Regions from separate parts of the Massilia sp. 2TAF26 genome, predicted to be linked through region 2. Evidence: predicted binding sites of a transcription regulator. Region 2 holds the regulator's gene; each other region holds the start of a gene.
The links. Region 2 encodes sigma-54, which starts transcription at its own class of promoters, with help from an activator protein. Its sites were predicted from a motif close to TGGCANGNAANCTGCTTT; they were not measured.

Region 1 (2,263 bases), 120 kb from region 2:
GCGCAAGATTGATGCGGATGGAAAGATCTTGCCTTGAGGAAGATGAGCGCTTAGGCGGCAAGGAAGCCCGGCTTCGCAGGCTTCCTCGCATGAAACCTTATTTTGCTGCGGACTTGCGGCGGGCAGCGACGATCGCCAGCGCCCCGAGGCCAAGCAGCGCGAGGGAAGCAGGTTCCGGCACGTCGGCGCTGCCTTGGGTCTCAGCGCTTGCCACATATTGCAACTCGTTGACCAGCAGGCGCTGGGCATCGTTATTCGGCGAATGGAAATTGGTGGTCGTCTGGCCACCAAAGGCGACAAAGCCTTTGCCATACTGCATTGCGCCAAACACAATGCCTCCCTGCTGACTTTCGATCAGGTCGCTGATGCCGCCGCCGCTGACCGTGGCGTGTCCAAAGGATCCGCCTTGGTACGAGCTTGCGATGCCACCCGTGGTGAGTCCGGCGGCAACGCCCGCGGCGGTGACATTGACTTGGCCGCTAAAGCCGGGATATTGCAGGGTCACGCCAAAACCGAGGTCGATCGATCCACCCTGGTTCGGTGCTGCGTTCAGGAACAGACGGCCGCCGTTGTCGACGTAAGTGGCGATGGCGCTACGGTTGGCCGACAGGAAGCTGTTGAATTCGTTCGCATTACCGTCGCTACCGTCGAGGAATACGAAATCGGCGTTGGCGAAAACATTCGTGGAGAAACCATTCGACTTGACCCACTTGCCGGCACCGAAGGTAGTGTTCATGGCGGTGTCGTTCGTGGTGTTGTACCACGGGTTATAGCCACCGGTCGAATAGGCGATGGTGCCAGCCATCGCACTTGCGCTCACGCACATGGAGGCGATGGCTACAGCGATCATGGATGTAATTTTCATAATATTTCCCTAGTAAATGGTTATAGTTGCTTCAATATTATAGTTAAGCAATTATTGTGCCATTTGGGAAATATTTTCAAGAATCAAAGACTTATTGCTGTTCAAAAACCCTTTTTTTCTTGAGACTGTAAGAATTTCCGACAGTTGTCCAAGCCGACTTTGACTTGCTTGGCAGGATCGGTAGAGATGATGAACACAGGGGTTTGCAAAAAGATGTAACGACGCGCCCGGGTTGCCGGGGGAGGGAATGATTTTCTTGTTACGGTTTGGCACAATTGCCAATCGTGCGCGGCGGTACGGCGTGTAGGATACGTCCATACACTTTATTTTTTAATAATAAAAGGAGCCCATCATGAAGACCACCACCATTTCCGCTCTGCTGTTCTCCGTCGCCGTGCTGGCCACCGGCTGCCACAAGGCCGAAACCACCACGACCACGAACGACATGGGCCCGGCCCAGGCCGCGGGTAAAGCCGTCGACGATGCCGGTGCGAACGCCGCCGCAGCGACCCGTGACGCCGCCGCCAACGCCAACGCCGCCGCCGACCGCGCCAACGCGAAGATCGACGCCGCGGCCGACCGTACCGCCGCCAACATGCGCGAAGCCGGCGCCGAGGTGCGCCAAGGCTCGAAGGAAGCCGCTGCCAACGTGAAGGAAGGCGCCAAGAATGCGACCGCCGCAACCGGTCGCGCGCTGGAGCATACTGGCGAGAAGATGCAGGACGCTTCGAAGTAATCAGTTAGCTTAAAACACCGTCGCCAGCTTGAATCCGTCATTCCCGCGAAAGCGGGAGTGACGTTCATACGTCGCGGGAATGACGTCGACAGGGTGGCGCTTGAGTCAGGCCCCCGCCTTTTCTTTCTCCCGCTTCTTCCGCTGCTCCTCCTGCCACTGGTGATACCGCTCAATATGCTGCTCCCTGCGCAGCACCTTCGAATGCGGATCCAGCGTATAGCTCACCCCTTCCGGCAGCTCGACACTCCCCTTGCCATCCGCCATCGGCACGCTGAGCACACGGTCGCCGACCCTGACCTCGACCGGCATCGGGAAGGGCGTGTTCTTTTCCGTCTTCCATGCCAGCTGCAGGCTGTTGCCGCTGCGCGTGGCCTGCAGCTCCGGCAATTCCTTCTGGTACAGGTAGGCCTGGAAGAACCATTCCAGGTCGCGTCCGCTCACGCGCTTGACGATGGCCATGAATTCCGGCGTCGTGCCGTAGCGCGGGGCGAAGTTTCCGGGGCGCGGGTCGGGGGTGCCGTAGACCTCTTCGCGCACGGCCTGGAAGAAGGCCCGGTCGCCGATCAGGCCGCGCAAGGTGTGCATGACCAGCGATCCCTTGTTGTAGATGTCCTGGCCGGGGCCGCCGCGCTTGGTGTCGTAGACGTCTTCTTCCAGCCGTG
Region 2 (2,263 bases):
GGTGTTCCGCAAGCTGACGGTGGAGGAGAACATCCGCGCCGTGCTGGAACTGCAGCGCGAGGACGGCAAGCCGCTGGGCAAGAACCGCATCGAGGAGCGCCTCAACGAGCTGCTGGCCGAGCTGCAGATCGAGAAGCTGCGCGAGAACCCGGCGCTGTCGCTGTCGGGCGGCGAACGGCGCCGCGTGGAGATTGCGCGCGCCCTCGCCACCAACCCGCGCTTCGTGCTGCTGGACGAGCCGTTTGCCGGCGTCGATCCGATCGCGGTGATCGAGATCCAGCGCATCGTGCGCTTCCTGAAGGAGCGCGGCATCGGCGTCCTGATAACCGACCACAACGTGCGCGAGACGCTCGGCATCTGCGACCGTGCCTACATCATCAACCAGGGCGCGGTGCTGGCGTCGGGACGCCCGGACGACATCATCGCCAATGAATCGGTTCGCCGCGTCTACCTGGGTGAACATTTCCGGATGTAGTCATGAAACAGACGCTGCAACTCAAGACCTCACAGCACCTTGCGCTGACACCGCAACTCCAGCAGTCGATCCGGCTGCTGCAGCTGTCCACTCTCGAGCTGCACCAGGAGATTGAACAGGTCCTCAGCGACAACCCGCTGCTCGAACGCCTCGACGATCCGCTCGACCACTCGGTGCGCCTGCTGGCCGACGGCGCGATCAACAACGGCGCGTCGACCTCCACCACGCCCGACTCGCCGCCCTCGTCCAGCCAGGGCGAGGAGGGCAATGGCGGCGGTGGCGCCGAAGCCGAAGGCGGCGACAGCGACAACGGCGATGCCGGCGGCGCCGAGCACGACATGGACTGGGGCGATTCTGGCCGTTCCGGCAGCGGCAGCGGCGGCGAGGAAGAGGACGGCCGCCCGCAGCTGGAAGCCAGCCCGGTCTCGCTGCGCGAACACTTGATGGAGCAGGTACGCCTGACCTGCATGTCGCCGCGCGATTGCGCGCTGGTCGAGATCGTCGTCGACACCCTCGACGACAACGGCTACCTCGAAGAAACCCTGGACGAGCTGCATGCGCGCCTCCCGGCCGAACTCGAAGTGGAATTCGAGGAGTTGCGCACCGCGCTGGCGCTGGTGCAAAGCATGGACCCGCCCGGCGTGGGCGCGCGCAGCGCCGCCGAATGCCTGGCGCTGCAGATCCGCCGCATGCCGGGCGTGCCGCTGGTCACGCGGCGCATGGCGCTGACCATCGTCGAACGCTACCTGACCTGGTTCGCGCAGCGCGAATTCAACAAGCTCAAGAAAGCCCTCGACTGCGACGACGAAGACCTGCGCGAAGCCCAGGCCGTGATCCGCCATTGCAATCCGCATCCGGGCGCGGCCTTCGCTTCCGACGTTTCCGACTTCGTGGTGCCGGACGTGATCGTGCGCCGCGCGAAGGACGGCTGGAGCGTGCAGCTGAATCCCGAGGTGATGCCGCGCCTGCGCGTGAACAGCCTGTATGCCACCTTGATGAAGCAGGGAAAATCGGAATCCCAGCTGGCGGCGCAGTTGCAGGAAGCAAAATGGCTCATCAAAAACATGCGCCAGCGCTTCGATACTATCCTTCGGGTAGCTCAAGCAATCGTGGAGCGCCAGCGGAACTTTTTCTCCCATGGCGCCGTTGCCATGCGGCCCCTTGTTTTACGTGAGATAGCTGATACACTAGGTCTACACGAGAGCACAATTTCTCGTGTCACAACTCAGAAATACATGCTGACGCCGCACGGCATGTTCGAGTTGAAGTACTTTTTCGGGAGTCACGTCGCGACCGAGGCAGGAGGAGAAGCCTCCTCGACCGCGATCCGGGCTCTCATCGTACAACTCACAGGAGCAGAAGACCCCAAAAACCCTTTATCCGACAGCAAGATCGCGGAGATGCTAGGGGAACAGGGAATGGTTATCGCACGCCGCACGGTAGCGAAATACCGCGAGGCGCTGAAGATCCCTCCCGTCAGCCTCCGTAAATCTCTGTAGCAAGCTCTTTCAGCAAGCTCTTGCAGCAAGCTTCTTGCAACAACGCTGCCCTGGTGCGTGGTATGCGCGTACGACAGGCAGCGCATCATCAAAGGAGTGTGTATGAATCTCACTATCAGCGGACATCATCTCGATGTAACCCCGGCAATCCGTGAATACGTACAGAACAAGCTCGAACGCATCACCCGCCATTTCGATCAAGTGATCGACTCCCACGTCATCCTCTGCATTGACAATCTCACCGAGAAAGAAAAGCGCCAGAAGGCCGAGATCAACTTGCGCCTCGCCG
Region 3 (2,263 bases), on a different contig from region 2:
TACCGCGCGCTTCTTCGATCCTCGCATGCAGGCCTCGGCCGAATACCAGGCAAGGCTGGAGCGGGCGCTGCGGGAAGGCTTGCTGGACCACCAGTTCGTGCTGTTCTGCCAGCCCCAGTTCAACAGTGAGGGCCAGGTGGTCGGCGCCGAAGTGCTGCTGCGCTGGCGCCGCGCCGACGGCTCGCTGCTCGGTCCCACCGAATTCATCGGCCTGGCCGAGTCGTCGGGCATGATCGTGCCGCTCGGCCAGCACGTGCTGGAGGAAAGCTGCCGCGCGCTGGCACGCTGGCGCAGCGACCATGTACTCGGACAGCTCGAGCTGGCGGTCAACGTCAGCGCGCACCAGCTGCGCAGTGCCGATTTCGTCGCCCGGATGGTCGACATCCTCGAGGAAACCGGCGCGCCGCCGGGCAAGCTCTGCCTGGAACTGACCGAAAGCGTGCTTGCCGAAAATGTCGCGGACACGATCGAGCGCATGCGCGCACTGCGCGGCCACGGCCTGCATTTCTCGCTGGACGACTTCGGTACCGGCTATTCCTCGCTCGCCTACCTGAAGCGCTTTCCGCTCACCGCCCTGAAGATCGACCGCTCCTTCGTGCACGACGTCCACGTCAATCCCGATGCCGTGCCGATCGTCAAGGCGATCATCGCGCTGGCGCGCACGCTCAAGCTCGACATCGTTGCCGAGGGCGTCGAACACGAAGCGCAGCGCAACTTCCTGGTCGATGGCGGCTGCGGCACGCTGCAGGGTTACCTGCTGGGCCGGCCGATGCCCATCGGGGACTTCGAACGGATGTACGGCAGCGGCGGGATCGGCACGGCCTAGACCTTGCGCCCAGGGCGCCGGCCTCAGCAGCCGCGCGGTCGCGGCAGGTAAGGACGCGGTGCCGGATGCCGGCGCCGGTCGGCCAGCCTTTGCCGTTCATCTCCACCTCGCCGATGACGGTCGTCGTATCCGGCGAGCCCGCCAGCATCCACGTCACGCGATACAGGCGCCGCCTCGCTCGCGGCGGGTTGTTCGACGGTCTCAAGTAAGTGTCCAAACGAAAGGTGGTGACATGGAAACTTTCGGTAATCTTTACGCATTTCTTTGGGGTTACAATGAATGTTCAGTTAAGTCGTTGATCTGAAAGAACTCATTTAAGCTGGAATGTATTTTGCTGTGGTTAAGAGTTGCATTACTTGGATGTCCATATAAAAGCGAAGTAACTTCTGGGGGAGCAAAATAATGAGATCTAAGGTTCTGAAAATTGCATTGACAACGGCATTTCTAACGGGCGCGGCGCCAGCGTTCGCAAACCTGGTCTATCAAACGGGAACGCAACAGACCGGCACCGGCCTGGGGGCGGTACAGACGGTGGTAACGGTCCAGGACAATGGTGGTGGGAAGAAAAACGGCACCGAGTCCGGATGCGTGACCTACGTCAGCGGCAATCCGGCCACCCCGGCGGAAACCTGCCCGACGGCCTTAAAGTTGGGCATGCCCACGGCCCTGGAAGGCGGCGACAACACTGCCGGTAACGCTGGTAACAATACCTATTTCCTCAGTTCGATCACCGGCCTCGCCAGCGCGGGCCAGCTCGGCTTCGTCGTCAACGTCAGCGAGCCCGGCGCGACCACGGCCACACTGACCGACCTCTATATGAGCCTGTTCAGGGTTTCGGACAGTACGACGAGATACTACAACTACATGGGACCGGACCTGGTGCTCAGCGACACCGGTGGTATCGGCCAATCGGGCCTTCACCGTTTCGTCCTGGACGACGCCCAGGCCGCCGACGCCGCGGGCTTCTGCAGTAACCTGGCCAACTGCATTGTCGGAGGTGGTGTCCAGTTCCTGAACGGCACAACGCAAGGGGCGCCGGAAACCGTCCGGGTGGCCGCCTTCGAGCGCGAGACCCCGGGCAATCCCGGCGGCGAGGTGCCGGAACCGGGCTCGCTGGCCCTGCTGGGCGCAGGCGCGATGGCCTTCGGCGCAATGCGCCGCCGCTTCACCGCAAAGCAGTAAGCCAGGCGGACAAGGGCCCGGGCGACCGCATCGGTATCACTTGAAGCGGCGTCCGGGCCGGCCGTCCATCCAGGCCGGGCGCCGGCAAGCATTACCCATCACCCATCATCCAGGCAGGCGGTACTGGCGCCTGGCGTCGCGAATCGCTTCGTGATGCCGGTTGGCCCAGTCGACCAGGCCACGCATCGGCACCATGAAGGAACGCCCGAGCGGCGTGAGCTCGTATTCGACCCTCGGCGGCACTTCCGGATACAC

Region 1: a site for sigma-54 is predicted at 910-927, ahead of AB4Z32_RS06135 (PEP-CTERM sorting domain-containing protein). Genes of this name have one in related genera too.
Region 3: a site for sigma-54 is predicted at 1,147-1,164, ahead of AB4Z32_RS02340 (PEP-CTERM sorting domain-containing protein). Genes of this name have one in related genera too.

What each region holds. Positions count from the first base shown of each region.
Region 1 is NZ_JBFRFV010000004.1:214,670-216,932, forward strand. Features, by position in the region: gene AB4Z32_RS06130 (M16 family metallopeptidase) at 1-37, shown strand, start outside; gene AB4Z32_RS06135 (PEP-CTERM sorting domain-containing protein) at 98-865, opposite strand; gene AB4Z32_RS06140 (hypothetical protein) at 1,218-1,601, shown strand; gene AB4Z32_RS06145 (M1 family metallopeptidase) at 1,707-2,263, opposite strand, start outside.
Region 2 is NZ_JBFRFV010000004.1:91,513-93,775, forward strand. Features, by position in the region: gene lptB (LPS export ABC transporter ATP-binding protein) at 1-475, shown strand, start outside; gene AB4Z32_RS05595 (RNA polymerase factor sigma-54) at 478-1,974, shown strand; gene hpf (ribosome hibernation-promoting factor, HPF/YfiA family) at 2,077-2,263, shown strand, end outside.
Region 3 is NZ_JBFRFV010000002.1:52,120-54,382, forward strand. Features, by position in the region: gene AB4Z32_RS02335 (EAL domain-containing protein) at 1-826, shown strand, start outside; gene AB4Z32_RS02340 (PEP-CTERM sorting domain-containing protein) at 1,415-2,008, shown strand; gene AB4Z32_RS02345 (winged helix-turn-helix transcriptional regulator) at 2,114-2,263, opposite strand, start outside.